3 regions of the Pseudomonas sp. E1BtOHC1 genome follow, and region 3 is predicted to be linked to each of the others. Evidence: riboswitches for the same ligand, from Rfam matches in the RefSeq annotation. Region 3 holds a riboswitch; each other region holds the start of a gene.

Region 1 (10,291 bases), 1.7 Mb from region 3:
CGGCAACTGGGGCAACGGGTCAGCTTCGCCCCCAAGACCGCGGCGGATGCCGTGTGCAACGGGGTGCACCTGCACCTGAGCCTGCAGGACCTGGACGGCACGCCACTGCTCTACGATCCCCAGGCGGTCAGCGGCGACGACCTGTCGCGGCTGGGCCAGCACTGGGCCGCCGGGGTGCTCAAGCACCTGCCGGCACTGTGTGCCTTCACCGCGCCGACGCCGCTGTCCTATGAGCGCCTGCTGCCCCATCACTGGAGCGCCTCCTACGCTTGCCTGGGCCTGCGCAACCGCGAAGCCTCGCTGCGCATCTGCCCCACCGTGGACATCGGCGGCAAGCCCGTGGCGCCGCAGTACAACCTGGAATTCCGTGCCCTGGACGCCACCGCCTCGCCACACCTGGCCATGGCCGTGATCCTGATCGCCGGACGCCTGGGCATTGAACAGAAGCTGCCCCTCAACGCGGTGACCGACAAGGTCCCCGACGAGCTGAGCACCGAACAGCGCCTGGCCAGCGGCATCGTGCCCCTGCCCGGCACCCTGACCCAGGCCCTGGAATGCCTGCGCAGCAACACGGAGTTGCTGCAGACCCTGCCGCCGGAGCTGCTGAGCACCTATTTCGCCGTCAAACAAAAGGAAGTGTCCCTGACCGAGCACCTGACCGCTGCCGATCTCTGTGAGCACTATGGACACCTGTACTAAACCCGCCGAGCTGGGGTTCTACACCGAGCCGGCCTATCGCCTGTTCCGCGAAGACTCCACGCATCCGCTGATCCTGGTGTGCGAACACGCCAGCCACTACATTCCACCGGCCCTGCACGACCTGGGCCTGGACCCGGTGGCGGCCCGGGAGCATATCGCCTGGGACCCGGGCGCCCTGGAACTGGCCCAAAGCCTGTCCCAGGCCCTGGGCGCAACCCTGATCGCGGCCAATTATTCGCGCCTGCTGATCGACCTGAACCGGCCGCGGCATGCCCCCGACAGCATCCCGCTGCAAAGCGAGATCTATCAGGTGCCGGGCAATCAGCACCTGGACGAGGCCACCCGCGAGTACCGCCGCCAGCAACTGTTCACGCCGTTCCACCAGCGTCTGCAGCGGCTCATCGACCGGCGCCTGGCCGAAGGCCGCGAGGTGCGCGTGGTGGGGATTCACAGCTTCACCCCGATCTACTACAGCCAGCCACGTGCGCTGGAAGTCGGCGTGTTGTATGGCAGTGCCACGGCCTACGCGGCGCGAATACTGGAAGGTTTGTGGACCCTGCCGATAAAGGTGGCGGGCAACCAGCCTTACGAGATCAACCCCTTGAGCGACATGACCGTGCCGGTGCACGGTGATGCCCGGGGCCTGGAATCGGTACTGATCGAGGTGCGCAACGACTTGTTGCGCAGCCCTGAAGCGGTGCAGCACTGGAGCGACTGTCTGGCGCCGCTGCTGTAACGGATATTGAAAGACGCTTGAACGCAACAAAGGCTGTTTGCAGGACAGGTACAACAACAAGAAAAACCGCTGTGGTGTGTCTTTAACCCTGCCAGGTTCAAACACAGACCGGCGCACGAGGCGTCAATGACGACCCTCGCCGCCGGATGCGCCCACTTACATTGGCTACAAGGAGAACTGCTTCATGGAGATTGAAGAATTCGGCTACAAACAGGAACTCAAGCGTGGCCTGAGCCTGCGCGACCTGGTGGTCTACGGGATGATTTTCATGATCCCCATCGCCCCGTTCGGGGTCTATGGCTACGTCAACCAGGAAGCCCCGGGCATGGTGCCCCTGGCCTACATCATCGGCATGGTGGCGATGGTCTTCACCGCCCTGAGCTACGGCGCCATGGCCCGCGCCTTTCCCATCGCCGGCTCGGTCTACTCCTACGCCCAGCGCGGCCTCAACCCCCATGTGGGCTTTCTCGCCGGCTGGCTGATGCTCCTGGACTACCTGCTGATCCCGCCGCTGCTCTACGTCTACGCGGCCATGGCCCTCAACCACCTGTACCCGGAAGTGCCCAAGGTCGGCTTTATCCTGGCGTTCCTGGTCAGCGCTACCTTCGTCAACCTGCGGGGTATCACCTTCACCGCGCGGATGAACATCCTGTTCCTGCTGGCACAACTGGTGGTCCTGGGGATCTTCCTGTTCTACGCCTGGAACGCTCTGCACGGTGGCACCGGCAACGGCCAATTGACCCTGGCGCCGCTGTACAGCCCGGAAAACTTCCACTTCGGCATGCTGATGCAGGGCGTATCGATTGCGGTGCTGTCGTTCCTGGGCTTTGACGCCATCTCGACCCTGGCCGAAGAGGTCAAGGGCGACCCGGGCCGCAGCGTCGGCCGCGCCGCCCTGATCACCCTGGTGGTGATGGGGGCGATCTTCGTGGTGCAGACCTGGATCGCCACCGACCTGGCCGCCGGCATGGGCTTCAAGTCCGCCGACACCGCCTTCTATGAAATCGCCGAACTGGCCGCCGGCAGCTGGCTGGCGACCCTCACCGGGGTGGCCACGGCGCTGGCCTGGGGCGTGGCGGTGGCCATCACCTCGCAAGCCGCGGTATCGCGCCTGCTGTTCGGCATGGCCCGGGACGGCAAGCTGCCCAAGGTGCTGGCCAAGGTCCACCCGAAACACAACACCCCGCACATCAGCATCTACCTGGTGGCGGTGCTGTCGCTGCTGATCTGCTACCTGTTCATCAACTCGGTGGACACCCTGACCTCACTGGTCAACTTCGGCGCCCTGAGCGGCTTCATGCTGCTGCACATCACGGTGATCAATTTCTACTGGCGCCGGCAGAAATCCGGCCAGGTGGTGCGTCACCTGATCTGCCCGGTGATCGGCTTCGTGATCGTCAGCGCCATCATGTACAACATGGGCGTGGATGCGCAGAAACTCGGCGCCATCTGGATAGTCGCCGGGCTGGTCTACCTGTTCCTGCTGAACAAGCTGGGCAGCGGTGCCGCCCTGCCCGATCCGCTCAAACCCTAAGTGACTTCCCTGCGGCGCCGGATGGCGTCGCGCTTCCCCCCGAGGCAACCGCCAAGAGCCGCCCGGGGACAGGCCGCCGGATGCCGTGGCCGTGGAACTGCGTGGTAACCGACAGTGATGTCTGGCCAATGTTCGCCCCCGGGGCGAGCGGCCCTTGATACAGGAGTGCACCCATGCTGGCCTTGCGTCCCGTGGCGTTATTCGATCTGCCCCAACTGCGGCGCCTGGCCCGCGAACGCCTGCTGGGCGTAACGTCCCTGGTGGATGACGAAACCTGCCTGCGGGAAAAGATCCTCGACTCCCTGGCGTCCTTCGCCAAGGCCGAGGCCAGCCAGGGCCCGGAGAACTACTTTCTGGTGCTTGAGGACCCTGCCAGCGGCCTGCTCCACGGCTGCTCCGACATTCTCGCCACGGCGGGCTTTGCCGCGCCGTTCTACAGCCTGCGCAACCGGCCCTTCATCAGCAGCTCCAGGGAGCTGAACATCGAGCACGGGGTGCCGACCCTGTCCCTGTGCCAGGACCTCAGCGAACAGACCCTGCTGCGCAGCTTCCATGTGGACCCGGCGTTGTCGGGCACGCCCCTGGCGCAGCTGACGTCCCGGGCGCGCCTGCTGTTCATGGCCGCTCACCCCCAGCGTTTTGCCGAGAGCACCATCAGCGAGATCGTCGGCTACAGCAACGCCGCCGGCGAATCGCCGTTCTGGGAGGCGGTGGGCCAGCACTTCTTCGACCTGCCCTACATCGAGGCCGAACGCCTGTGCGCCCTGCAGGGCCGGGGCTTTCTGGCCGAACTCATGCCCCAGTACCCGCTGTACATCCCGATGCTGCCGCAGTCGGCCCAGGACTGCATCGGACAGATTCACCCCGATGCGCGAGAAGCCTGCGACATCCTGGTCGACGAGGGTTTTGCGCCTACCCAGTATGTGGACCTGTTTGATGCCGGACCGACCCTGCAAGCCCGCAACAACCAGCTACGCTCGATCGTTCAGAGCCGGGTCGCGATCAGCTACCTCAGCCCCCAGAGCGGCCGCGGTCGCCACTGGTTGCTGAGCAATGACCGACTGCAAGGATTTCGCGCCATTGTCGCGCCCCTGGATGAAGCCCCGGGCGATGTGGTCGGGCTCGACCTGTCGATGCTCCAGGCCCTGCAACTGACACCGGGCGAACCGGTACGGGGAATCGCGTTATGAGTTGCCCGCTGTTGCTGCGCTGCCCGGGACCGCTGCAAGGAGTCCACCGATGATCGTCCGTCCGATCCGTGTTACCGATCTGCCGGGGGTGCTGGCCTTGCTGGAAGGCAGCTGTCGCGAGTTGAACAACCTCTCCACCGACCCCGAGCGCCTGGCCCATCGCTTGCGCTGGGCTCAGCGCACCTTCGCCAGCCAGGTGGAACGGGCCGATGCCGACTACCTGTTCGTGCTGGAGGACGACGACCAGCAAGTCATCGGCATTTGTGGCCTGAGCGGCGCTATCGGCCTGCGCGAGCCTTGCTACAACTACCGGGTCGGCATCACCCGTGGCAGAGCCCCGGGGCTGGGTATCGACAAGCAGGTTCCGACCCTGTTCCTGTGCAACGAGATGACCGGGCAATCCCAGCTGTGCTCGCTGTTTCTGCGGCGCGACCAGCGCCAGGGCTACACCGGCCGCCTGCTGTCCACTGCACGCTTGCTGTTCGTCGCCGAGCACCCGGCGCTGTTCGGCGACAAGCTGGTGGCCGAATTGCGTGGCCAGCTCGACAGCCAGGGCTGCTCACCGTTCTGGGACAGCCTGGGGCGACACTTCTTCAAGATGGACTTCCAGCAGGCCAATCGCCTGTCCAGCCATGGCAGCAAATCCTTCATCGCCGAACTGATGCCGCGCCAGCCGCTGTACACCTGCCTGCTCAGCCCACAGGCCCAGGCGGCCATCGGCCAGGCCCACCAGAGCACCGAGCAGGCGGTGAACATCCTGCGCGACGAAGGCTTCAGCCATCAGGGCTGCATCGATATCTTCGACGGCGGGCCGCTGATCGAGGCCGAAGTGGCGAAGATCCGCAGCGTGCGTGAAAGCCAGACCCTGCCCTTGCTGGTGGGCAGCCCGGACGAACAGGCGCCGGTGTGGCTGATTCACAACCGCCGCCTGGAAAGCTGCCGCATCACCGCCGCCCCCGGGCGCCTGGTAGCCGGCTGCCTGCTGGTGGACCGCCTGACCGCCAAACGCCTGCAACTGCAGCCAGGGGACTCGGTACGCGCCGTGCCACTGTTGGCCTGCCCGGCGCGGCCTCTGGGCCCGTCCGGCATCGCCCTCGCGCCTGGCGCCGCCCTGCCCCTGTAGCCACGAGATTGACGAACGCCGGGGCGAATGTTCATATGCCGCCCAGTTTCAGGTGCCTCATGCCGCCGTGCACGAGGTGAAACGGGAAACCGGTGCGCCCCTTCAGGGCCAGTCCGGTGCTGCCCCCGCAACGGTAAGCGAGTGCTGCATTCAACACGCCACTGTACCCAAGGTATGGGAAGGCGAATGCCGCCAGACTCGCAAGCCCGGAGACCGGCCTGGAACTTCTGTTTGGCAATCCTGCGGTGGGCGGGCATGGGCCGGTATGGTCGCGTGCCTGTGGCCGATACCTTCTCCTGCGTGCTTCCCGAAGACACTTTCGAGAAGACCAAGAATGACAACAACCTTCGACACTTCCCCTGCCTGCGACTGGCGTGCACCGCGCTGCTCCCTGGGGGGCGCCCTGCTGGGCTGCCTGTTCAGCCCCCTGCTGCTGGCCGAGGACAGCGGCTTGCAACTGGAGCAGCAGTTCGTTTCCGCGCCTTCGGTGGAATCCACCACCGTGGCCGAGATGGCCAGGTACGGCAGCAAGGTGGAGATCATCGATCGCCAGCAGATCGAACGCGCCGGCCCCAGCAGCGACATCACCCGGGTCCTGCAGATGTACGTGCCCGGCCTCTACGTCGCGCCGAAAAACGGCCCCTTCGACTACGGCACCTATTCCCTGCTGGGGGGCCGCAACGACGACACCCTGATCCTGCTGGACGGCGTACGCCTGAACAACCGCCTGTACGGCGGCCTGTACCTGGACACCTTGCCGGCCAATGCCATCGAGCGCATCGAGGTGCTCAAGGGCGGCCAGAGCCTGCTGTTCGGTACCCAGGCGGTGTCCGGGGTGATCAACATCGTCACCCGCAGCCCCCAGACCCGCGACACCTCCGGCGAGGTCAACCTGGGCCTGGACAGCTTCATGGGCCAAAGCGGCGATGCCCGGGTGGAGCGCATCCTCAGCAACGGCTTGGGCGACCTGGGCCTGCTGGCCTATGTCAGCCACAACGTCTCCGATGGTTACCAGCCCTATCGCAACAGCGCCTACAGCGCCAGCACCCGGGACAAGAAACGCGCCTATGAAGTGACCACCTTCGGCGCCAAGGCGATCCAGGGCTTCGCCGACGATTCGCGCCTGGAACTGTTCTACCAGTACAGCGATGCCAACCTGGATTTCGCCCGCCCGGTGAACAACAAGAAAACCACCAACGACCGCGTCCAGCAGATCGCCACCGCGACCTTCGAGCAGCGCCTGAGCGAGCGCTTCAGCTACTTCATCAAGGGCCATGTCAACGACTGGGACACGCGCTACACCAAGATCGACAGCCTCAAAGACGGCAGTCTGGTGACCAGGAACCGTAACGACTACTGGGGCTTCACCGACTGGGGCCTGCAGGCCGAAGGCAAGGCCGAGCTGGACGGCGGCCATGTGCTGGTGTTCGGCACCGACAACCAGTGGTTCAAGGGCCAGGACGATGTGCTAAAGATCGACAATAACCAGGCCCAGGCCAATGCCCTGTACACCCAGTTGCGGCCGGTGTTCGCGGCCCTGCCCGACTGGCATCCGGGCCTGGGCATCCGCCACGAGAAGATGAGCGGCGGCGAGAGCGCCACCGTGGGCATGCTCACCTCCCTGTACGACCTCAATGCCCATTGGCAGCTGCGCGGCCAGTACGGCAGCGCCTTCAAGCTGCCCAACGCCGAGCAGCTGTTCGTCAACGAGGACTACGAACAAGGCAACCGCAACCTCAAGCCGGAAAAGAGCCTGAATGCTGAACTCGGCCTGGACTACAAGGGCAGCCTGCTGGCCGGCGAGTTCAACGCCAGCGTCACCGCCTTCCAGCGCAAGATCGACGACCTGATCGCCCTCGATGGCATCCGCTGGGTCAATGGCGAGGGGCGGATCAAGGTGCGCGGCATGGAGGTCGACGGCCGCTGGCAGTTCAGCCCGCGATGGAACCTCTCGGCGGACCTGACCCGCAATCTGCTGGAGTCGCGCAACGGCGTGACCCTGAGCAATATCCCCGGCTTCTTCGCCCGCTCGCGACTGGGCTACGAGTCCGAGGATCGTCAGTGGGGAGTGGGTGGTGCACTCCGCTACATCGGCCAGATCGACAGCGCGAAGAAGGTCGACTACGGCCACTACTCGGTGGTCGACGCCGATGCCTATCGCTACCTCGACAGGGCCCAGCAACATCGCCTGAGCCTGCTGGTGGAGAACCTGTTCGACCGCGACTACACCACCAGCATGACCAGCAGCTCGCCGGCGGTGGACAACCTCGGCCGCCCCTTCACTACCGAAGTACGCTACACCTACCGCTTCTGAGGCCCATCGACATGCACAAGGACTATCAACGGGTGCTGTTCGTCGGCCCCGGCCTGCACGGCGGCGCCCTGGGCGAGGCCTTTGGCCGGGAGCTGAAGGCGCTGCGCAGCGATGACGCCGGCACCCGGGTGATCGACACTCTGGACGGCTTCGACAGCCTCTGGGCCGCCCTGGAGGAACCCTTGCCCGAGGACGGCGCGGCGCTGCTGGTGGTGGACCTGGAGCCCAGTTCCGACAGCGCCTACCTGGACTGGCTGCGCGATGAACTGGGACGCCTGGCCCGGGCCCACCCCCAGGCGCCGCAGCTGTGGATCACCGCCCAGGCCCTGGGCCGTCGCGGGGTGGATGCGGCGCTGGCCTGTGCCAGCATCGCCCAGCGCGAACGGCACCTGCCCTGCGATCAGGTCAATGCCGTGGCCAGCGACCCGGACTGGTCCCGGGTGCCGCCCCATGCCCGGCAGGTGTTCCTGTGCACCGGCCCGCGCTGCGTGCGCCGCGGTGCCCTGGCGCTGTGGAAGACCCTGCGCCGTGAACTGCTGCGCCTTGAGCACATGGAAACCCCCGGCGGCGTGCTGCTGACTCGCACCGCCTGCCAGTTCCCCTGCAACCTGGGGCCGGTGCTGACCGTACACCCCGATGGCTGCTGGTACCGGGTCAGCGACGACAGCCAGGTCGTGCGCCTGGTGCAAGGGCATCTGCTGGCAGGTGAGCCGGTGCAGGATCTGCTGATCCCCTCGCCTTATGCGGGGGTGGCGGATGCCTAGGAAAATCCTCGGCCTGCTGCTATGGCTGGCGACCGGCCCGGCCCTGGCGGCCAGCTATGACAATTGCGGCAAGACCTGGACTGTCGAGGACGCCCCCCGGCGCATCGTTGCCCTCAACCAGCACAGCGCCGACCTGTTGCTGGCCCTGGGCGCCGGGCCATCGATGATCGGCGTCGCCTACCTGGACGACGACAGTCGGGCCCAGGCTCAGGGGCAGTACCACGGCGTGCCGGTGATCGCCCGGCAATACCCGTCGGCGGAGGTGCTCTACAGCCTGAAGCCCGACCTGGTGGTGGGCGGCTTCGCTTCGGCGTTTCCCGACAACTTCAGCTCCCGGGAGCGCCTGGGGGCCATCGGCGTCGGCAGCTACCTGCTGGAGTCGGCCTGCGCCGGGCATGATGAGGACTACTTCGGGCATATACGCCGCGACCTGCAGACCCTGGGCCGGCTGTTGCATCAGCCAGCCCGGGCCGAGCAACTGATCGCGGCCATGGACGCCGACCTTGCCGCGGCAGCAGCCTTGTATCGGGGCCGCGACACGCCGGCGGTGTTCTACCTGGACAGTGAGGTCAACGGCCTCGCCAGCCAGGGCCAGCGTGGGTTTGTCGGGGTATTGCTGCAGGCCGCCGGGGCCCGCAACAGCTTCGCCGCCATCGACCGCCCGCGCCTGACGGTAGACAGCGAAACCCTGCTGAACAACGACCCGGACGTGCTGCTCCTGGCGGACGCCCTGTGGTCACCGGCCACGCGCAAACGCCAGCTGCTGCAGCGTGACCCGGTGCTGTCGCGGCTGCGGGCGGTGCGCGAGGAGCGGCTGCTCGACATCCCCTTCACCCAACTGGTACCGGGCATCGCCAGCGGCCGCACCGCGCTGGAACTGGCCCGACGCCTGCACCCCGCCCCGTAGGAGCCGGCTTGCCGGCGAACGGAACACCGCCAACCTCGCGGCGTCCCTCCCGACGCTTTCGCGGGCAAGCCCGCTCCTACCAACCACAGCCTCTGTAGGAGCCGGCTTGCCGGCGAAGGGAGCACCACCATCCCCGGGGCGTACCCCCGGTGCTATCGCAGGCAAGCCCGACAAGAGGCAGGTATTACAGGGGATTCAACACCCTGCGCGAAGGCAGTTCCGGCGGATGGCAGGTGACGTTGTTGCGACCGCAGGTCTTAGCGGCATACAAGGCCTGATCGGCATCGTTCAACCAACCCATGGCGTCCTCGTGCATGGAACTGAACGCCGCCAGGCCAATGCTCAAGCTCACCTGCAACGTCGGACTCTGTTCGTAACCCAGGGCCGCGAAACGCCCGCGCAGGGCTTCCATCAGGTCGGCGGCATGTTCCAGCGGCACGTCCGGCAGGATCACGCAGAACTCGTCGCCACCATAACGCCCGGCCTGATCACTGACTCGCAGGTTCTGCTTGAGGATCTTGCTCAACTGGCGCAGCACCACATCCCCGGCCACATGGCCGTAGGTGTCGTTGATGGCCTTGAAGTGATCGATGTCGATCAGGGCGATGGCGCCGCCATGGGTCTGGCGCTGGCAACGCTGGAACTCGATCTCCAGCTGGTCCTTCCAGGCGCCGTGGTTGAGCAGCCCGGTCAGGCTGTCGGTACGACTCAGGGCCAGCAGCTCGCGCTTGTGCCGACCCAGGGTCACTGCCTGCTGGTAGCAGATGTAGCCCAGCGCCATCGGGTACAGGGTCAGCATCGGCAGGCAGGCATACAACTGCTCCGGCGTGGTCAGGGCAATGAACGACGGCCCGAACACCCACAGGCCGATGCCGATGCCCAGGACCTGGGCCCCACAACCGGCCAGAAAGAAACGCACCCCGCCCAGGGCGATATTGTTCATCGCCATCATGCCCAGGGTGGTGGCCAGCGGCAGCGGATTGAAATGCATGGCCGCGACCCAGAACCCGCCCAGCAGCGAATC
Region 2 (10,291 bases), 960 kb from region 3:
AAAAGCCCCGTCCTTGACCGAGGTGATGTAATCCGGAACCAGATCGCTGCCGATTTCGTCGCGCTCATTGACTGCGGTCCATAGCGCTCCGCTGACCGGCTCCCAGGCCAGGCCATTGGGGTTGCGCAGGCCGGTGGCGAACAGGCGATGCTTGCCACTGGCGCGATCCACTTCCCAGATGGCCGCACGGCCTTCTTCTTTATCCAGGCCATTTTCCCCAACGTTACTGTTCGAGCCGACGGTGACATACAGCTTGCTTGCGTCCTTGCTGGCGATGACGTTCTTGGTCCAGTGGTGGTTGAGTGTGCCGCCGGGGAGGTCGAGCACCTTGGTGGGGGCTGCGCTGATGTGGGTGTCACCGTTCTGATAGGGGAAGCGCAGCAGCTTGTCGGTGTCCGCCACATACAGATCATTGCCCACCAGGGTCATGCCGAAGGGGGAGTTGAGGTTCTCCAGGAACAGGCTGCGGGTTTCCGCCACGCCGTCGTGATCCTGGTCCCGCAACAGGGTAATGCGATTGGCGCTGGGGACGGCTGCGCCGGCTCGGCCCATTACTTTTCCGGCGATCCAGCCACGAATGCCCTGACTGTCATCCGGCTTGGGTGGTGCATTGGTTTCAGCCACCAATACATCGCCATTGGGCAATACATACAGCCAGCGTGGGTGGTCGAGGTTTTCGGCGAAGGCGGCAACCTGGGTGCCGGCTGCGGCCGTGGGTTTTGCGCCTTGGGGCCAGCCGATGGCAGGGGCAATATTGACCGTGGGGATCAGCGTGGGATTGGGTTCCGGCAGCTTGGGGTTCGGTCCGGTGCCGTCTGAGACTTGCAGGCTGGAGGTTTCGCCGCAGGCGGTGAGGCCGGCGGCGATAACGATAAGCAAGGTGTGTTGAAGCTTGAGCATGCTGATTTCCCTATGAGTGCACGAACGTCGTAGTCATAGAGGAGCATAGCCAGTCGATGGTTCCGCCTGATCAGCGGGCCTCCTTGAACAGTACGGCAATCCCCGGATGGTAGTGGCCGCTTTCGTTATGCAGCTTGCGGTAGGCGTAGGGGAAGTACCAGGCTACGGCGCAGCAGTGCTCCTTTTGCAACTCGTCCAGCATGTCCTGAAGTTCTTCGGGAGAGGCGCTGTGCTGGGCTTTTTGCGGGGCTACAAACAGGCAGCCGAGCCTCAGGTCGCTGGGATAGCTGATCTTTTTGGCGTCACTGGCAATGTCCAGCAATGGCTGGGTCAGGTGCAGGCTGTTGACCCGTGGCCAGCGCTGAGTGGTCTGGATATAAGCGCGTTCGTCCTTGGTGGCCAGGTACAGGTCGGTACGAGCGTTGCGAGCACCTTCCTCCTGCTGCTTCTTGCTGGGGCTGTGTTCCAGGCTGATCATCTCCGCCATCCAGGCGGCCGCGGAGAGTAATCCCAGGTTGGCCTTTTCATCGAACCAGTACGGGGTTTCGTTATCGCCGCGGACTGCGTTGTAGCGGTCAATGCAATCGAACCAGCGTTCCAGCATCGGGCGCAGGAATTCCAGCTTTGGATTGCTGATGATCATGCCTTGCATCGAACTCACCCCTTATTGTTGTGTGGCAGGACCTGGGTCCCGGAATGTGGCTATTTGATATCACTGCTCTGAGTGTGGCACAAGATTGGCGCCAGTTTGTTGATGCAGTGCAGTTTTGTGCGATGTGCGACGGCCGGCTTTAATTGACGCTCCACCCCCAACCCTCTAACCTTCGCGACTTGTTTCAGGTGCTCTGTGGCCCGTGGTCGACAGAGTGAAACAGGGAAGCCGGTCAGTGCCTGTTCCAGCGATGGACACGGCAACGATTCCGGCGCTGCCCCCGCAACGGTAGATGAGTCAAGGCTGTGCCAGATGCCACTGTGTCGATGACATGGGAAGGCGCGCAGCCCGGCAGCGATGCCCCTCATGAGCCCGGAGACCGGCCTGATCCATCCAACGGCATCACGGTGGGCGATGCCAGGCTAGCGCCGTCTCTTTCTTTTCCTGCCCGCCGTTCCCCAGCCCCAACGGAGAGCTGCCCCATGAGTGAATCCCCCGATCGTGACGAACGCCATCTGGCGCGCATGTTGCGCAAAAAAGCCGTGATCGATGAGCGCATCGCCAACTCGCCCAACGAATGTGGTTTGTTGCTGGTGCTGACCGGCAATGGCAAGGGCAAGAGCAGTTCGGCCTTCGGCATGCTGGCGCGGTCCATGGGCCACGGTATGCAGTGCGGCGTGGTGCAGTTCATCAAGGGCCGTAACAGCACCGGCGAAGAGTTGTTCTTCCGGCGTTTTCCAGAGCAGGTGCGGTTTCACGTGATGGGTGAGGGTTTCACCTGGGAAACCCAGGATCGCCAGCGCGACATTGCTGCGGCCGAAGCGGCCTGGGCGGTATCCAGGGAGCTGCTGAACGACCCGGAGATTGGCCTGGTAGTACTCGACGAGTTGAACATCGCCCTCAAGCACGGCTACCTGGATCTGGATCAGGTGCTCAGTGACCTGCAGGCCCGTCCCCCCATGCAGCACGTGGTGGTAACCGGCCGCGGCGCCAAGCCGGAGATGATCGAGCTGGCGGATACCGTCACTGAAATGGGCATGATCAAGCATGCGTTCCAGGCCGGTATCAAGGCGCAGAAAGGTGTTGAGCTGTGAGTGTGAATTCATGACCGATGTTCGTCATTGCCCGGCGGTATTGATCGCCGCACCGGCTTCCGGCCAGGGCAAGACCACCGTGACCGCGGCATTGGCCCGTTTGCACTGCAACCAGGGGCGCAAGGTACGGGTATTCAAGTGCGGTCCGGATTTTCTCGATCCAATGATTCTTGAGCGAGCCAGCGGTGCTCCGGTGTACCAGCTGGACATGTGGATGGTCGGGGAGCAAGAAAGCCGCCGCTTGCTTTGGGAGGCTGCGGGCGAAGCGGACCTGATTCTGATCGAGGGGGTCATGGGGCTGTTCGACGGCACGCCCTCCAGCGCCGATCTGGCACGGCATTTCGGAGTCCCGGTGCTGGGGGTGATCGATGGCACCGCCATGGCCCAGACCTTTGGTGCGCTGGCCCTGGGACTGGCCCGCTATCAGCCGGACCTGCCGTTCGCTGGGGTGCTGGCCAACCGGGTAGGCACCTTGCGTCACGCGCAGTTGCTTGAAGGCAGCCTCACCGAGGGACTGCGCTGGTATGGAGCCTTGTCCCGGGAGACTGACATCGAGCTGCCCAGCCGCCATTTGGGGCTGGTGCAGGCCAGCGAACTGAATGATCTGGACCTGCGTCTTGATGCCGCCGCTGCAGCCCTGGCCAGCAGTTGCCAAGTGGCACTGCCGCCGGCAGTGAGCTTTGCCGCACCCACGCCGGAGCCCTGCGAGCCTTTGCTGGCGGGTGTGCGAATCGCCGTAGCGCGGGATGAGGCGTTTGCCTTTACCTATGGCGCCAACCTGGATCTGTTGCGGGCCATGGGCGCGCAGTTGAGCTTCTTCTCGCCGATTCATGACACCGAGTTGCCGGAGGCGGACAGTTTGTACCTGCCCGGTGGCTACCCCGAATTGCACCATCAGGCACTGGCGCAAAACACCGCGATGCTGGGCGCTATTCGTGCTCACCATGGTGCGGGCAAGCCGTTGCTCGCGGAGTGTGGTGGCATGCTGTATTTGCTGGACTCCCTGACCGACGTCGAAGGGCTGCGTGCCAATCTCTTGGGGTTGCTGCCCGGCGATGCCGTGATGCAAAAACGCCTGGCGGCCCTGGCCTTGCAAGCGGTGGAGTTGCCGGAGGGCAGCTTGCGTGGCCACACCTATCATCATTCCCTGACCAGCACGCAACTCGAGCCGATTGCCCGTGGCATCAGTCCCAATGGTGGTCGTGGTGCGGAAGCGGTGTATCGCGATGGGCGGATGACTGCCTCCTATGTGCACTTTTACTTTCCGTCCAATCCGGCGGCGGTGGCGGCGTTGTTCGTGCCGGCTTCTGCAGAGGGCGTGGCAGGTGAGTGAGCAGGGGTTTTCTGCGGCGGAGCGTGAGGCGGTTTATCGCGCCATTGCCGAACGCCGGGACATGCGTCACTTCGCCGGTGGCAGTGTCGCGCCCGAGCTGCTGCAGCGTTTGCTGGAAGCGGCGCATCAGGCGCCCAGTGTCGGGTTGATGCAACCCTGGCGCTTTATCCGTATCAGCGATCGACCACTGCGTGGACGAATCCAGCAGTTGGTGGAGGAGGAGCGGGTGCGCACTGCCGAGGCGTTGGGGGAGCGTTCCGACGAGTTCATGAAGCTCAAGGTCGAAGGCATCAATGACTGTGCCGAGGTGCTGGTGGCGGCGTTGATGGATGGGCGCGAGCGGCATGTCTTTGGACGGCGGACCCTGCCGGAAATGGACCTGGCCTCGCTGTCCTGTGCCATTCAGAACCTTTGGCTGGCAGCCCGCAGCGAAGGACTGGGCATGGGCTGGGTTTCGCTGTTCGAGCCCCAGGCCCTGGCCGATCTGCTGGGATTACCCGCCGGCGCCAAACCCTTGGCCGTGTTGTGCCTGGGACCGGTTACCGAGTTCTATCCGGCGCCGATGCTGGCGCTGCAGGGCTGGGCGCAACCCCGGCCATTGAGTGAGTTGCTGTATGAGAATTACTGGGGAGTGAGTCAATGAGTGTGGCGTTGCTGAGTGTCGCCGGGGTGGCGCTGGATGCGCTGCTGGGCGAACCCAAGCGCTGGCATCCGCTGGTGGCCTTTGGCCGTGTGGCGGATCGTATCGAGCAACGTTTCAACGCCGCCGGCCGAGGCTGGCGCAGCCATGGGGTCACGGCCTGGGTACTGGCGGTGCTGCCCTTGACCCTGTTGGCCACGGCCCTGTCCTGGCTGCCCTACATCGGTTGGCTGGTGGAGATCGTTGCACTGTATTGCGCCCTGGGTCTTCGCAGCCTCGGCGAGCACGTCGAGCCGGTGGCTCAGGCTTTGCGCAGTGACGACCTGGATGAAGCCCGGCATCGGGTCGGCTTTCTGGTGAGCCGTGAGACCCGTGAGCTGGACGCCACCGAAGTGGCGCGGGCAGCCACTGAATCGGTGCTGGAAAACGGCAGCGATGCCGTGTTCGCCGCCTTGTTCTGGTTCGCCGTGGCCGGCGCGCCAGGGGTGGTGCTCTATCGTCTGAGCAACACTCTGGATGCGATGTGGGGTTATCGCAACGAGCGTTTTGAGCGTTTCGGCTGGGCGGCGGCGCGAATCGACGACCTGCTCAATTACATTCCTGCACGGCTGGTGGCCCTGACCTATGCCTTGCTGGGCAAGACCCGCCTGGCGCTCACATGCTGGTGGCGCCAGGGCCCGACCTGGGACAGCCCCAATGCCGGCCCGGTGATGGCGGCTGGAGCGGGTGCCCTGGGGGTCGAGTTGGGCGGCGCAGCGATTTATCACGGTGAGTTGCACCAGCGCCCGCAACTGGGCGAAGGCGAGCCGGCGAGTGCCGACTCCATCGATCGCGGCTGGAAGTTGGTGCAGCGAGGTGTCTGGCTGTGGTTGTTGATTCTGTGCCTGGGGGCTGAATTCTATGCTTGAGCACGGTGGAAGGTTGCGCAAGGCGGCCCAGGAACACGGAATCGCCGAAGAGGCCTGGCTGGATCTGTCCAGCGGATTGGCGCCCTGGCCATTTCCCCTGCCGCCCATTCCCCTGCGTGCCTGGGCGCGCCTGCCGGAAACCGATGACGGCCTGGAGCAAGCGGCCTGCGCCTACTACGGCGCGAGTGAGGTGTTGCCGGTGGCCGGTTCCCAGGCGGCGATCCAACTGCTGCCGCGGCTGCGGCGGGCGGGCAAGGTTGGGGTCCTGTCGCCCTGTTATGCCGAGCACGCCGAGGCCTGGCGGCGCAGTGGCTATCGGGTGCGTGAGGTACTGGAGCAGGAAGTGGATTTCTTTCTCGACAGCCTCGATGTGCTGGTGGTGGTCAACCCCAACAACCCCACCGGTTTGAGCCTGACGCCGGAGCGCCTGCTGGATTGGCACGCCCGCTTGGCCCAGCGCGGTGGCTGGTTGGTGGTGGATGAAGCCTTCATGGATAACACCCCGCAACTGAGCCTGGCCCGGCATGCCCATCAGGTGGGGCTGATTGTCCTGCGTTCATTCGGCAAGTTCTTCGGGCTGGCCGGAGTACGCCTGGGCTTTGTCCTGGCCGAGCGCCGGTTGCTCAGGCTGTTGGCGGAGCAGGTTGGCCCCTGGGCGGTCAGCGGGCCTACCCGGGTGCTGGGGCAGGCCTGTCTTCGGGATGTCGAGGGCCATGCCCGGCAACGTCTGCGCAGTGAGGCGGCCAGTGAGCGTCTGAGTGAAGTCCTGGAGCAGCATGGCTTCAAGCCCCAAGGCGGCTGTGCGCTGTTCCAATGGCTGATCACCGCCGAGGCCGAGCGGCTTTATCAATTCATGGCGCGGCGCGGCATTCTCCTGCGGCTGTTTGCCCACAACAGCAGTCTGCGCTTCGGCCTGCCCGCCGACGATGCCGATTGGGCGCGCCTGGAACAGGCGCTGCAGGCTTATCGCAAGGACTATCCATGAGCACGCTGATGGTACAGGGCACCACCTCGGATGCCGGTAAGAGCACGTTAGTGACCGCCCTGTGTCGCTGGCTGTTGCGCCGGGGCGTCAGCGTGGTGCCGTTCAAACCGCAGAACATGGCGCTCAACAGTGCAGTGACCGCCGATGGTGGTGAGATCGGACGGGCCCAGGCGGTCCAGGCCCAGGCGGCCAATCTGGCGCCCCACACCGATATGAACCCGGTGCTGCTCAAGCCCAACAGCGACACCGGTTCCCAGGTGATCATTCACGGCCGGGCCGTCACCACCATGAATGCCGTGGCCTATCACGACTACAAGGCCATCGCCATGCAGGCGGTTCTGGCTTCCCATGAGCGTCTGCGAGGCGCTTATGAGGTGGTGATGGTGGAGGGGGCCGGCTCTCCGGCCGAGATCAATCTGCGGGCTGGCGATATCGCCAACATGGGGTTTGCCGAAGCGGTGGACTGTCCGGTGCTGCTGATTGCCGATATCAATCGTGGTGGGGTGTTCGCCCATCTGGTGGGAACTCTGGAGCTGCTTTCGCCCAGCGAGCAGGCGCGGGTCAAGGGCTTCATCATCAATCGTTTTCGCGGTGACCTGGCGCTCTTGCAGCCGGGGCTGGACTGGCTGGAGGCGCGTACCGGCAAGCCGGTGATCGGCGTGCTGCCCTATGTCATGGACCTGCATCTGGAGGCGGAGGACGGCATCGACCAGCGCCAGGCCGGCAAGGTCGATCAAGTGCTGAAGGTGGTGGTGCCGGTGCTGCCGCGCATCAGCAATCACACGGATTTCGATCCGTTGCGCCTGCATCCTCAGGTGGACTTGCAGTTCATCGGCCCAGGGCAGGTGATTCCCGCCGCGGACCTGATCATTCTTCCCGGCTCGAAAAGCGTACGCGGCGATCTGGCCTATCTGCGAGCCAACGGCTGGGACCGGGCCATCGCCCGGCACCTGCGTTATGGCGGCAAGCTGCTGGGGATCTGCGGTGGACTGCAGATGCTTGGCAAGCAGTTGCACGACCCACTGGGTTTGGAGGGCGCGGCGGGCTCCAGCCCGGGCCTGGGCTTGCTGGATTTTGAGACCGTGCTCGAAGCAGAGAAGCAGCTGCGTAACGTCAGCGGCTGCTTGACCCTGGAGACTGCGCCGGTCAGTGGCTATGAAATTCACGCCGGCGTCACTCGCGGCCCGGCCCTGGAGCAGCCTGCGGTGCAGTTGGAGGACGGTCGCAGTGATGGCGCTTGCAGCGTCGATGGGCAGATCCTCGGCACCTATCTGCATGGTCTGTTCGAGGCTCCGACAGCCTGTGGTGCACTGTTGCGTTGGGCGGGTCTGCAGGATGTGCAGGAGGTGGATTACCACGCCTTGCGCGAACGCGATATCGAGCGTCTGGCGGACCTGGTGGAGCATCATCTGGATACCGCCGCACTGCTCAAACTCTGTGGCCTGTAGCGCCACGGTGGACTTACTTTTCAAAGGTGCTCAAGCATGCTGCAACTGATTCTCGGCGGTGCCCGCTCCGGCAAGAGTCGCCTGGCGGAAAAACTGGCCACTGACAGCGCCCTTGAGGTGATCTACATCGCCACCAGCCAGCCCCTGGATGGCGAGATGAATCAACGTATTGCCCATCATCGTGAGCGCCGCCCGTCCCAATGGAGATTGATCGAAGAGCCGCTGGAGCTGGCCCGGGTGCTGCAGCAGGCCGCTGGCACCGGGCGTTGCCTGCTGGTGGATTGCCTTACCCTGTGGTTGACCAATCTGCTGATGCTCGAGGACGAGCAGCGCTTGGCCATCGAACGTGAGGCCTTGTTGCAGTGTGTGGCGACACTGCCGGGGGAGATCATTTTTGTCAGCAACGAAACTGGAATGGGTGTCGTGCCCCTGGGCGAATTGACTCGCCGCTACGTGGATGAAGCCGGTTGGCTGCATCAAGCCCTGGCCGAACGTTGTCAGCGTGTGGTGCTGACGGTGGCCGGTCTGCCCCTGACTTTGAAAGGAACTGCGTTATGAGTAACTCCTGGTGGCTGAACCCGTGTAAGGCGGTCGATGCCCGGATGGTCGAGCAAGCCCTGGAGCGTCAGCAGCAATTGACCAAGCCGGCCGGGTCCCTTGGTCAACTGGAGCCCTTGGCGGTGCGTCTGGCCGGTTTGCAAGGACAGCTCAAGCCATGCCTTGAGCGGTTGTGGATTTCGATTTTCGCCGGGGATCACGGGGTGGTCGCCGAGGGCGTATCCGCCTACCCACAGGAAGTGACAGGGCAGATGCTGCTGAACTTTGTCAGCGGCGGTGCAGCGATCAGCGTGCTGGCACGGCAACTGGGTGCGCAACTGGAGGTGGTGGACCTGGGGACAGTGGCCTTCGGATTGAGCCTGCCGGGTGTGCGCCACCTTAATCTCGGTGCCGGTACGCAGAACTTTGTCCAGGGGCCGGCCATGACCCCGGCTCAGGGTGAGCTGGCCCTGCAAGCGGGCCGTGACAGTGCGTTGCGCGCCCGTGCCGAGGGTGCCCAACTGTTTATCGGTGGTGAAATGGGCATTGGCAACACCACTGCCGCCAGTGCCATTGCCTGTGCGTTGCTGGACATTCCGGTGGCGCAGTTGGCCGGACCGGGGACGGGTTTGAATGCCGAAGGGGTCAACCACAAGGCTCAGGTCATCGAGCGGGCCTTGGCCCTGCATGCAAGCTCCCGCGACGATGCCTTGCAGACGCTGTTCAATCTCGGTGGTTTTGAAGTGGCTGCGTTGGTAGGGGCCTATCTGGCCTGCGCTCAGGAAGGAATCGCAGTGCTGGTTGATGGGTTTATCTGCAGTGTCGCGGCGCTGGTGGCGGTGCGCCTGAATCCGGCGTGCCGTCCATGGCTGCTGTTTGCGCATCAAGGAGCCGAGCCGGGACACCGGCATGTGCTGAGTGCTCTGCAAGCCGACCCGTTGCTGGACCTGGGCTTGCGCCTGGGGGAGGGCAGCGGTGCTGCGCTGGCGGTGCCGTTACTGCGCCTGGCCTGTGATCTGCACGGGCAGATGGCGACCTTCGCCGAGGCGGCCGTGGCGGACCGGCCGGCATGACCCTGCATCTGGACCTGTTGCGCCACGGTGAAACCGAGCTGGGCGGTGGTTTGCGTGGCAGTCTGGACGACGCCCTGACAGCGCGGGGCTGGCAACAGATGCGTGATGGGGTTCAGGGGCGCGGGGGTTGGGATCTGATCGTCAGTTCACCCTTGCAGCGGTGCTCGCGTTTTGCCGAGCAACTGGCTGCGCAGTTGCAGTTGCCCCTGCTTCTGCAGCCTGATGTACAGGAGCTGCATTTTGGCGCTTGGGAGGGGCAGAGCGCAGCGGCGCTGATGGAAACCAATGCCGATGATCTGGGCCGATTTTGGTCCGACCCCTATAGCTTTACTCCGCCCCAGGGGGAACCCGTGGTGGACTTTTCCCGACGGGTGCTGGGTGCGATCGAGGGCTTGCAGCGCGATTGTGCCGGGCAGCGGGTGCTGTTGATCAGCCATGGCGGGGTGATGCGCCTGTTGCTGGCCCGGGCGCGTGGGCTGCCCCGAGAGCAGTTGCTGAATGTGGAAGTCGGTCACGGTGCGTTGTTCAGCTTGAAAGTTGCCTCCACGGGGCAATTGAGCGAGGAGGGCTGAGATGCTGCCGTTCTGGATTGCCCTGCAGTTTCTCAGCAGCCTGCCCATTCGCCTGCCGGGTATGCCCCAGCCTGAAGAAATGGGACGCTCATTGCTGTTCTATCCCTTGGTGGGTCTGTTGTTCGGTGTGCTGTTGTGGCTGCTGGACG
Region 3 (10,291 bases):
TGTCGATGCGCAGTCGGCCGTCAGGGGATTCGCCGAACACATGCAGGCCATCGCGGATCTGCGATTCCTTGAGGTCGCACAGGTAAGTGTCCAGGCGCGGCAGCCAGATCGCCGCATCGGCGTCGCTGTCGAGCTGCTCGCCCAGTTGCAACTCGCGGTCGATGTGGGTCTCGCGCACCAGTTGCAGGATGTCCCGCTGCAGCTCCCGGGCACGACGTGGATCCAGCAGTTGGGCTTCGTAGTACTCGTCCGCCAGCAGCTCCAGATTACGCAGCGGGCCGTAGGTTTCGGCACGGGTCAGGGGCGGCATCAGGTGGTCGATGATCACCGCCTGGGTGCGGCGCTTGGCCTGGGCGCCCTCCCCCGGATCGTTGACGATAAACGGGTAGATGTTCGGCAGCGGGCCCAGCAGCGCATCCGGCCAGCAACTCTCCGAGAGGCCGACGCCCTTGCCCGGCAGCCATTCCAGGTTGCCGTGCTTGCCGACATGGATCAGCGCATGGGCGCCGTAGGTCTGGCGCAGCCAGAAGTAGAACGCCAGGTAGCCATGGGGCGGCACCAGATCCGGGTCGTGATAGACCGCGCTGGGGTCCACCTGATAACCCCGGGCCGGCTGGATGCCGACGAAGGTCAGGCCAAAGCGCAGGCCAGCGATCATCATCCGCCCGTCGCGGAACATCGGGTCTTGCTGCGGTGCACCCCAGCGCGCTAGCACGGCCTGACGATTGGCTTCCGGCAAGGCCTGGAACATCACCGCGTAATTGTCCAGGGCCAGACTTTGCTGACACGGGCGTTGGTCGAGGCTGTCCAGGTCGTTGCTGACCCCGCCCAGCAGTTGCCGGATCAGCTCGCTGCCGCTGGCGGGCAACTCGGCCGGCAGCGGGTAGCCTTCGGCGTGCAGGGCCTTGAGGATGTTCAGCGCGGCGGCCGGGGTGTCCAAGCCGACGCCGTTGCCAATACGACCATCCCGGGTCGGGTAGTTGGCCAGCACCAGGGCAATGCGCTTCTGGCCATTGTCCAGGCGTCCCAGCTCGACCCAGCGTCGAGCCAGTTCGGCGACAAAATCCATGCGCTCGGGCTGGCCGCGATAGCAGACCACATCCGACTGGCTGCGCTCGCTGCGCCAGGCCAGGTCCTTGAAACTGATGGGCCGGCTGATGATGCGCCCGTCCAGTTCCGGCAAGGCAATGTGCATGGCCAGGTCCCGCGGCCCCAGGCCCTGCTCGCTGTCACGCCAGCCGGGTTCGTTGTCCTGGGCGCAAATGGCCTGGATCACCGGAATATTGCGCCGGAACGGCCGCAGGTGCGGGGCTTCGGGGCTGGATTGGGCAAAGCCGGTGGTATTGAGGATCACCCCGGCCGCGGTTGCATCCAGCCAGTCTTCCACCTGGCTCAGGCAACCGACTTCCTTGAGGCTGGCCACGGCCATCGGCAAGGGGTTGAGCCCCGCCGCCTGCAGGCGCTGGCAGAACAGATCGATAAAACCGGTGTTGGCCGCCTGCAGGTGGGAACGGTAGAACAGCAGCGCCGCCACTGCTTGATCGGGCTGCCAATCGGCCTGCCAGTCGCTGAGGGTGGCCTGGCTTTTGTGTGGGTGATAGATCGCCGTGCGTGGCAGGGTCTGCGGTTCGCTCCAGGGGTAGTCGCGCCCCAGCAGACCGCTGGCCAGGCAACGATAGAAGTTCAAGGCGTTATCGCGGCCGCCCTGACGCAAGTATTGCCACAGGCGATCACGCTCGGTGGCCGGCACCGTGCTCAGGTCGCTGAGCTCCGGGTCCGGGCGATCGTCCCCCGGCACCAGGATCAACTGCACTCCGCGTCGGGACAGTTCCACCAGCCGTTCGACGCCGTAACGCCAGTAACCAATGCCGCCGTGCAGGGAAATCAGGATCACCTTGGCGTGGCGCAGCACTTCGTCCACATACAGGTCCACCGACGCATGGTTCTGCACCTGCATCGGGTTGGCCAGGCGAAAGCTGGGGTAGTCCTCGGGCAATTGCTCGGCAGCGTCCGCCAGCAGCGCCAGGCTGGAGTCGCCGCTGCACAGGATCACCAGCTCGGCGGGGGTCTGTCCAAGGTCGGCAATGTTGTCATCCGACACGAAACCGCCGGGCTGGGTCCTGAGCAGGTGCATGGGTTACACGCTGAGGGCGGCGCGCAGTTGCGCTTCGAGCTGAGCGGCGTCCAGTTCCTGGCCGATCAGCACCAGGCGCGTGGTGCGGGCTTCGTCAGCACCCCACTTGCGGTCGAAGTGCTTGTCGAAGCGCGTGCCCACGCCCTGGATCAGCAGACGCATCGGCTTGTTGGGGATCGCGGCAAAACCCTTGACCCGCAGGATGCCGTGCTTGACCACCAGTTGGGTCAGGGCGTCCAGCAGCAGGCTTTCGTCGGCCTGGGGCAGTTCGATGGAGATGGAATCGAAGGCGTCGTGATCGTGATCGTCGTGGTCGTCGTCACCGTCGTGGTGGTGATCGTGGTGGCTGTGGCGGCCGTCGATGTGCTCCTCGGAGCCGGCGCCCAGGCCCAGCAGCACGTCCAGCGGCAGGCGGCCGCTGCTGGCTTCGATGACTTTGACTGCTGGCGGCAGCTCTTCGGCCACTTCCAGGCGCACCTTGGCCAGGTCTTCGGGGTTGATCAGGTCGGTCTTGTTGAGGATCACCAGATCGGCGCTGGACAGCTGGTCGGCGAACAGCTCATGCAGGGGCGATTCGTGGTCCAGGTTGGGGTCGAGCTTGCGCTGGGCGTCCACCTGATCGGGAAACGCGGCGAAGGTGCCAGCGGCCACGGCAGGGCTGTCGACCACGGTGATCACTGCATCGACGGTGCAGGCGCTGCGGATTTCCGGCCACTGGAAGGCCTGGACCAGGGGCTTGGGCAAGGCCAGGCCGGAGGTTTCGATGAGGATGTGATCCAGATCGCCGCGGCGCGCCACCAGTTCGCGCATCACCGGGAAGAACTCTTCCTGCACGGTGCAGCACAGGCAGCCGTTGGCCAGTTCATAGACCCGGCCACTGGCCTCTTCCTCGGTGCAGCCGATGGAGCATTGCTTGAGGATCTCGCCATCGATGCCCAGCTCGCCGAACTCGTTGACGATGACCGCGATGCGCCGGCCCTGGGCGTTATCCAGCATGTGCCGCAGCAAGGTGGTCTTACCCGAGCCAAGGAAGCCGGTGACGATGGTGACGGGAAGTTTGGCCAGTGTTTTCATCGGATGCCCCTTGGCAAAGGTGGCGGGCAAACGGGACGAGAGCCGCAGCGCAGGGGCGCGCGGAGATTTCGCCACCGGATCACCCCGCCCGGTTGTAGTGAGAATCTGGGATCGAGGCAGGTCTCCTGGCTGAGGGCTTGCCAGTCATTGGACTGGCGGTTTCTGCGCCTTCCCGCAGGCGTTCCGGACGCGAATGCAGTGGCCTTGCAGAAATGAAACCCTTCACAGTTGCGGGGGCAGCCGCGGCATCGACCGCGTTCCCTTCTTAGCTTCGACCGCTGGCCGAAGAACCTCGAAGGCGCAAGGCTACGCAGAGCGCGGGGGACGGTCAATCGGCAATGCGCCGGCGTCCGCAATTGACGACGTTACCCCGGCCATGATTTCCTACGCGCCTTGTTACGGGTGCCCTTCACAGGGTGAAACGGGAAACCGGTGAATCACGTGCTTTACTACAAAAGCCGTGACCAGTCCGGTGCTGCCCCCGCAACGGTAAGCGAGCGAAGTGTCAGATCCACTGTGCCAAGGCATGGGAAGGCGACACTTGCCGGCACGGTCCGACATGACTCGGCCCCTGCCCCTCGCCAGCCCGGAGACCGGCCCGCAACACACACATAACAAACCCGCGGTGGGCGGGCGCTGTTGCAAACCCTGCGTGCCGGTCACGCGGGGTTTTCCTGCGCCACTCTCCCCGCTGACACTCCAGAGGGAAGCGCCATGTCGATCATCAGCAGCACCAGCCATTCCACCAGCAGCACCTCCACCCTGAGCCAGCGCCTGGTGGCCGCCATCGGCGCTTCGCTGCTGGGCGCCTGCCTGGTGTACTTCGCCGGCTTCTCCCATATCGAAGCGGTGCACAACGCCGCCCACGACACCCGTCACAGCGCTGCTTTCCCTTGCCACTGAGACCTGCCGACATGATCAAGCGTATTGCGCAAACCGCAGGGTTCACCGGGTTGCTGGCGGCCTTGCTGCTGACCCTGCTGCAAAGCTTCTGGGTGGCCCCGCTGATTCTGCAGGCGGAAACCTATGAAAAGGCCCCGGCCGCAGAAGTCCATGAACACGCCGAAGGCGCCATGGCCGGCCACAGCCACGACGCCGAAGCCTGGGAACCGGAAGATGGCTGGCAGCGAGTGCTGTCCACCACGGGCGGCAATCTGGTGGTGGCCGTCGGCTTCGCCCTGATGCTGGCCGGGCTCTACACCCTGCGGGCGCCCAGCCGCACCTCCCAGGGCCTGCTCTGGGGCCTGGCGGGTTATGCGACCTTCTGCCTGGCGCCGACCCTGGGCTTGCCACCGGAGTTGCCGGGCACCGCCGCCGCCGACCTGGTACAGCGCCAGGTGTGGTGGGTCGGCGCTGCCGCTTCCACCGCCGTGGGCCTTGCCCTGATCGTGTTCGCCGGCAACTGGCTGCTGAAACTGCTGGGCGCGGCCATCATCGCCGTGCCTCACGTGATCGGCGCGCCACAACCGGAAGTGCATTCGATGCTGGCCCCGGAAGAGCTGGAGGCACAATTCAAAATCGCCTCGCAGTTGACCAATGCCGCCTTCTGGCTGGCCCTCGGGCTGATCAGCGCCTGGTTGTTCCGGCGCAGGAACACGGATCAGTACTCGGCATGATCGAAGTGCGCGCAGCGTCGACCCTGGTGGTCGGCCTGGGCTGCCAGAAAGGCTGCCCGGTGACCACGCTGCGCGCGCTGCTGGATCAGGTGCTGGAAGCCCATCGCATCGATACGCAGCAGGTTTTCGCCCTGGCGAGCATCGACCTGAAACAGGCCGAGCCCGGTCTGCTGGAGTTGGCCGAGCAACTGGCACTGCCACTGACCTGTTTCAGCAGCATGCAACTGGCACCTTATGCCCTGCGCCTCAGCCACCGTTCACAGATCGCCTTTGAACGCACCGGCTGCTACGGCGTTGCCGAAAGTGCTGCCCTGGCCATGGCCGAACAGCTGCATCCCGGCCCGGCCCAACTGCTGATCCCTCGTCAGAAATACGCCCAGGCCACCCTGGCAATGGCCGCTTGCCGGTAAAATCCTCGATAATCCCCCGCCTTGATCATGAGCAATCTTCATTTGAAGCACGGCTCCAGCCCCTTTCTCACAGGAGACAGCCATGACTGTCTATTTCATCGGTGCCGGTCCCGGCGACCCGGAACTGATCACGGTCAAGGGCCAGCGCCTGATCCATCGCTGCCCGGTGATCATCTACGCCGGCTCCCTGGTGCCTCAGGCAGTACTGGAAGGCCACCGTGCTGAGCGGGTGATCAACAGCGCCGAACTGCACCTTGAACAGATCATCGAGGCCATCCGGGAAGCCCATGCCCAAGGACAGGATGTGGCCCGGGTACATTCCGGCGACCCGAGCCTGTATGGCGCCATCGGTGAACAGATCCGCTGCCTGCGGGAGTTGGGCATTGCCTTCGAAATCGTCCCCGGAGTCACCGCCACAGCGGCCTGCGCCGCGCTGCTGGGGGCCGAGCTGACCTTGCCGGATGTGTCCCAGAGCGTGATTCTCACCCGCTATGCGGACAAGACCGCCATGCCTGCCGGTGAGGAATTCGCCAGCCTGGCGGCCCACGGCGCCACCATGGCGATTCACCTGGGGGTCAATCACCTGGAGAAAATCGTCGCCGAGCTGCTGCCGCACTACGGCGCCGACTGCCCGATTGCGGTGGTGCATCGTGCCACCTGGCCGGACCAGGACTGGGTCCTGGGGACCCTGGCCGACATTGCCGAGCAGGTCGCGGCCAAGGGTTTCCGGCGCACGGCGCTGATCCTGGTGGGCCGGGTGCTGGCCACGGATGTTTTCAGCGAGTCGTCCCTGTATCGCGCCGGACACGCGCACCTCTATCGCCCCTGACACCTCTCCCCCTTTGTAGGAGCTGGCTTGCCAGCGAAGGCGTCCTCGGTATCGGTGCAAGGCTCGGGGGCCCATTCGCCGGCAAGCCGGCTCCTACGGAAGTTTTTTTGGGGGGGACTTGCGGGCATAAAAAACGGCGCTCACGGGGCGCCGTTTTTTAGTTCGCAGCGAACGCCTTAGTAGTAGGCGTTTTCTTTCTGCGTGTGGTCGGTGACGTCGCGGACGCCCTTGAGCTCGGGGATGCGCTCGAGCAAGGTGCGCTCGATGCCTTCCTTCAAGGTCACGTCGGCCTGGCCGCAACCCTGGCAACCGCCACCGAATTGCAGCACGGCGATGCCGTCGTCAACGACGTCGATTAGGCTGACCTGGCCGCCGTGGCTGGCCAGCCCCGGGTTGATCTCGGTTTGCAGGTAGTAGTTGATGCGCTCGTTGACCGGACTGTCGGCATTGACCATCGGCACCTTGGCGTTGGGCGCCTTGATGGTCAGTTGGCCGCCCATGCGGTCGGTGGCGTAGTCGACCACCGCGTCATCGAGGAAACCTTCGCTGAAGGCGTCGATGTAGGCGGTGAAGCTCTTCAGGCCAAGGGCCTTGTCTTCGGGTTTCTCTTCGCCCGGCTTGCAATAGGCGATGCAGGTCTCGGCGTACTGAGTCCCTGGCTGGGTAATGAAGATGCGGATGCCAATCCCCGGGGTGTTCTGCTTGGATAGCAGATCAGCCAGATAATCGTGGGCGGCGTCGGTAATGGTTATGGCGCTCATGGTGGTTCCTCGCAGACGTGGGCGCAGTTTACGCCAATCGACGCCGCTGACAAAGTCCTAGTATTTTTGTCGGGATAGACCTTGGTATAGGGCATCCCCGGGCCCCGTCAGTAGGCGGCCCGAGGACAGATAGCGGCCCTGTATCAGAGGTTTTCGTAACGGTTCATGTCCATGACGCCGGCCTCGACCGGGTCGACTTCCTGTAGATAGCGGGTCTGGTCGTGGAAGTACTGCCAGAACTGCGGATGACTGCGGCGAATCCCCCAGCGATCGACGATCTTCTCGAAGCCGGCAGCGTCTCGGGCCTCTTGCATGGCCTGGACAAACGCCGGCACCTGCTCGGTGGGAACGTTGAACATGAAGTTCGGATAACTGCTGAGAATGCCCGGGAAAATGGTCAGGGTGTCCAGGCCCGGCTGGTAGCGTAGCGACTCGCCCAGCATGAAAGCCACGTTACTGTGGGCGCGATTGCGCAGCATGCTGTAGAACTCGCGCTTGCCGCTCGGGGCCTGGACCCGCAGCAGGGTGGCTTCCGGCAACTGTTCGATGACCTTGAGCCCCGCCGCCGGGCGCGACGCCAGGCTGCTCAGGGCCTGCTCGGCATCCTGCAGCGCCGGGTCGATATTGGGCCGCGAGCAATAGGCACTGTCACAGCGATTGATCGGGTCGGGCTTGGCATTGAGCTCGCCATAGCGCGCCAGCAACTGATGGGCGAAGTCTTTCTTCGGGTCCTTGGGGTCCAGTTTCAGCGCGCTGCGCTTGTCATCGTCGATGGACTCGTAATCCAGCCACATCTTGAACTTGCCGCTGTTCTGGTACCAATCGTCGAGGAAATCCTCGCGGGTACCGGCGGGCATCAGGCGCAGGAAGTTCTGCTCGGCGCCGTTGCGGATCAGGTCGAAGTACAGCCGGGTCTGGGCCTGGTGGGAAACGTTGCCGAACACGTCGAAATTCACTGCCAGCTGATAATAGGTGCGCTCCAGCAGCGGGTAGTCGAACAGCCACATCGTCTGCGGCACCTCGCCGATCAGGCCCTTGGTCACCGAAGCACTGTCGAAGTGACGGAAGATGCTCAGCAGCGCGTTGTCGTTGCCGGCCCACAGGGTTGACCAACTGGGTGCCGGAGAGTCTGCATAGAAGTCGCGGCGCAGGGCTTCGTACTCGTTGCGCTTGTCGCGATAGGACAGCCACAAGCTGAGCACGCTGCCGACATCGTCGTTCTGCCCGGGCATGGCCAGCAGCGGCGTGACCTGGCCGCGATAGGTAGGATCGGTGATGTACAGGTCATGTTCCGGGGCCTGGAACAGCGCCCAGAAGTTGTCGCGGATCACATCGGTGGCGATCTGCCCGCGGCACACCGGGCCACGAATGAAGGTGCGCACGAAGTATTCGGCGTTATCGAGCATGAACTGGTAGCGGGCCTTGGCCGGAATCGCCTCAAAGGTCTCGAACGGATTGGCTCGGCGCCCGGGTCCGTAGCCCGGCAAGGCAGTGACCTGCCAGTCGCCGCTGTAGAACAGGGTCTTGACCCGGGCCATCTTCGCCGCGCTCAGCGGGTAGGTGATGTGGGTCTTGTGCACGATCACCCCTTGCACCGGCCACAGGCGGTAATACACCTGGGTGCCCGGGTCGTCGTTGGGGCGACGGGTGTTGATCAGGTCAATGGGCTGGCCGCTGGGGGTACGCGAGCGCACCCACTGGAAGAAGTGCCCCGGCTCGCCGCCTTCGAAATAGACATGGGCCAGGAACCAGTGTTCGTAGAGCCAGCGCGCCACCAGGCTTTCCCGAGCGCCAGGGGCGTTGAGCAGGTTCTCCCACTGAGCCACTTGCAGGCTTTCCCGGGCACTGGGGGCCAGACCCTGCTCGTCGATGGGTGCGCCGGAGGCCAGCCAGCGTTGCAGGGTCTGGTATTGCTGATCGGTAAGACCGGTGACCGCCAGCGGCATGCCCTCTTTCGGATGCGCGCCGGCATAGGCGTCGAACTCCGCCGGCTGCGGGCACATGTTCTCCCGGTTCAGGCCCAGGGCGATTTCACTGGGCAACTTGGCATTGGGCTGCAATGGCGTGCGATGCCCCAGTTCCAGCATCCGCGCCATCAGCGCGGCCTGGCTGCCCTGGGCATCGAGCACCGAATAGAAGCCCTGGCGCTGCCAGGCCGCCTTGCCACTGGCGTCGTAGAACAGGCGGGTCGGGGCCTGGGCCTTGCTGCGCTCGCCGTCATACACCGGAATTTTCGAGGCACCGCGACCGGCCCCCTCACCACTGCCCAGGTTGAGCTGACAGGCGGAGTCGTAGCAGGCATGACAGGCCACGCACTTCTCGGTGAAGATCGGCTGGATGTCGCGGGTGTAGGAAATAGCCGGACCTTGGGCCATACACAATGAACTGAGAAGCAGCAAAGCGCTGGCAACGACAAAACGATACGGCATGTCCCTGATCCCGAAAATAAAAAACGCCGCGATTCTACCGGGGTCGCCCACCGACCAACATGAGCGATATTCATGAAAAACCCGTACATGCCGCAAATCCATGCAGGTTTGCTATGATCCACGCCCTTCGTAATGGCCCTACCAGGTAGTTCTCATGTCTGATCGCAGTGCTCGCCTCCACGCTCTCCAGCAAGCCCTCAAAGAGCGCATTCTGATTCTCGATGGCGGCATGGGCACCATGATCCAGAGCTACAAGCTCGAAGAACAGGACTACCGTGGCAAGCGTTTCGCCGACTGGCCCAGCGACGTCAAGGGCAACAACGACCTGTTGGTGATCACCCGTCCGGACGTGATCGGCGGCATCGAAAAAGCCTATCTGGATGCCGGCGCTGACATCCTGGAAACCAACACCTTCAACGCCACGCGCATTTCCATGGCCGACTACGGCATGGAAGAACTGGCCTACGAATTAAACGTAGAAGGCGCACGCCTGGCGCGCAAGATCGCCGACGCCAAGACCCAGGAGACCCCGGACAAGCCACGTTTCGTCGCCGGCGTCCTGGGCCCGACCAGCCGTACCTGCTCGCTGTCGCCCGACGTCAACAACCCCGGCTACCGCAACGTCACCTTCGATGAACTGGTGGAGAACTACACCGAGGCCACCAAGGGCCTGATCGAAGGCGGCGTCGACCTGATCCTGATCGAGACCATCTTCGACACCTTGAACGCCAAGGCGGCGATCTTCGCCGTACAGGGCGTGTTCGAGGAACTGGGCCTCGAGCTGCCGATCATGATTTCCGGGACCATCACCGATGCCTCCGGCCGCACCCTGTCGGGCCAGACCACCGAAGCCTTCTGGAACTCCGTGGCCCACGCCAAGCCGATCTCGGTGGGCCTGAACTGCGCCCTGGGCGCCAGCGAACTGCGTCCGTACCTGGAAGAGTTGTCGAACAAGGCCAGTACCCACGTTTCGGCGCACCCCAACGCCGGCCTGCCCAACGAATTCGGCGAGTACGACGAACTGCCGGAACAAACCGC

Evidence for each region. Region 3 has a riboswitch for cobalamin ahead of ACSSVC_RS22740 (CbtB domain-containing protein). Riboswitches for the same ligand answer to the same signal wherever they lie in the genome.
Region 1: linked by a shared signal. The riboswitch ahead of ACSSVC_RS15350 (TonB-dependent receptor plug domain-containing protein) and the one ahead of ACSSVC_RS22740 (CbtB domain-containing protein) in region 3 are both predicted to bind cobalamin.
Region 2: linked by a shared signal. The riboswitch ahead of cobO (cob(I)yrinic acid a,c-diamide adenosyltransferase) and the one ahead of ACSSVC_RS22740 (CbtB domain-containing protein) in region 3 are both predicted to bind cobalamin.

Annotation. Positions count from the first base shown of each region.
Region 1 covers NZ_CP196023.1:3,337,427-3,347,717, reverse strand. The annotation lists gene ACSSVC_RS15375 (glutamine synthetase family protein) at 1-699, shown strand, start outside; gene ACSSVC_RS15370 (N-formylglutamate amidohydrolase) at 683-1,435, shown strand; gene ACSSVC_RS15365 (APC family permease) at 1,620-2,969, shown strand; gene ACSSVC_RS15360 (arginine N-succinyltransferase) at 3,143-4,159, shown strand; gene ACSSVC_RS15355 (arginine N-succinyltransferase) at 4,209-5,282, shown strand; cobalamin riboswitch at 5,316-5,518, shown strand; gene ACSSVC_RS15350 (TonB-dependent receptor plug domain-containing protein) at 5,548-7,596, shown strand; gene ACSSVC_RS15345 ((2Fe-2S) ferredoxin domain-containing protein) at 7,608-8,360, shown strand; gene ACSSVC_RS15340 (ABC transporter substrate-binding protein) at 8,353-9,267, shown strand; gene ACSSVC_RS15335 (diguanylate cyclase) at 9,452-10,291, opposite strand, start outside.
Region 2 covers NZ_CP196023.1:6,029,047-6,039,337, reverse strand. The annotation lists gene ACSSVC_RS27165 (PQQ-dependent sugar dehydrogenase) at 1-900, opposite strand, end outside; gene ACSSVC_RS27160 (hypothetical protein) at 971-1,552, opposite strand; cobalamin riboswitch at 1,722-1,954, shown strand; gene cobO (cob(I)yrinic acid a,c-diamide adenosyltransferase) at 2,035-2,646, shown strand; gene ACSSVC_RS27150 (cobyrinic acid a,c-diamide synthase CobB) at 2,657-3,979, shown strand; gene bluB (5,6-dimethylbenzimidazole synthase) at 3,972-4,622, shown strand; gene cbiB (adenosylcobinamide-phosphate synthase CbiB) at 4,619-5,527, shown strand; gene cobD (threonine-phosphate decarboxylase CobD) at 5,520-6,512, shown strand; gene ACSSVC_RS27130 (cobyric acid synthase) at 6,509-7,960, shown strand; gene cobU (bifunctional adenosylcobinamide kinase/adenosylcobinamide-phosphate guanylyltransferase) at 7,997-8,518, shown strand; gene cobT (nicotinate-nucleotide--dimethylbenzimidazole phosphoribosyltransferase) at 8,515-9,570, shown strand; gene ACSSVC_RS27115 (histidine phosphatase family protein) at 9,567-10,142, shown strand; gene ACSSVC_RS27110 (adenosylcobinamide-GDP ribazoletransferase) at 10,144-10,291, shown strand, end outside.
Region 3 covers NZ_CP196023.1:5,070,822-5,081,112, forward strand. The annotation lists gene cobN (cobaltochelatase subunit CobN) at 1-2,134, opposite strand, end outside; gene cobW (cobalamin biosynthesis protein CobW) at 2,138-3,208, opposite strand; cobalamin riboswitch at 3,307-3,518, opposite strand; cobalamin riboswitch at 3,592-3,824, shown strand; gene ACSSVC_RS22740 (CbtB domain-containing protein) at 3,923-4,111, shown strand; gene ACSSVC_RS22745 (CbtA family protein) at 4,123-4,824, shown strand; gene ACSSVC_RS22750 (cobalamin biosynthesis protein) at 4,821-5,234, shown strand; gene cobM (precorrin-4 C(11)-methyltransferase) at 5,317-6,063, shown strand; gene nfuA (Fe-S biogenesis protein NfuA) at 6,240-6,824, opposite strand; gene ACSSVC_RS22765 (fatty acid cis/trans isomerase) at 6,968-9,253, opposite strand; gene metH (methionine synthase) at 9,408-10,291, shown strand, end outside.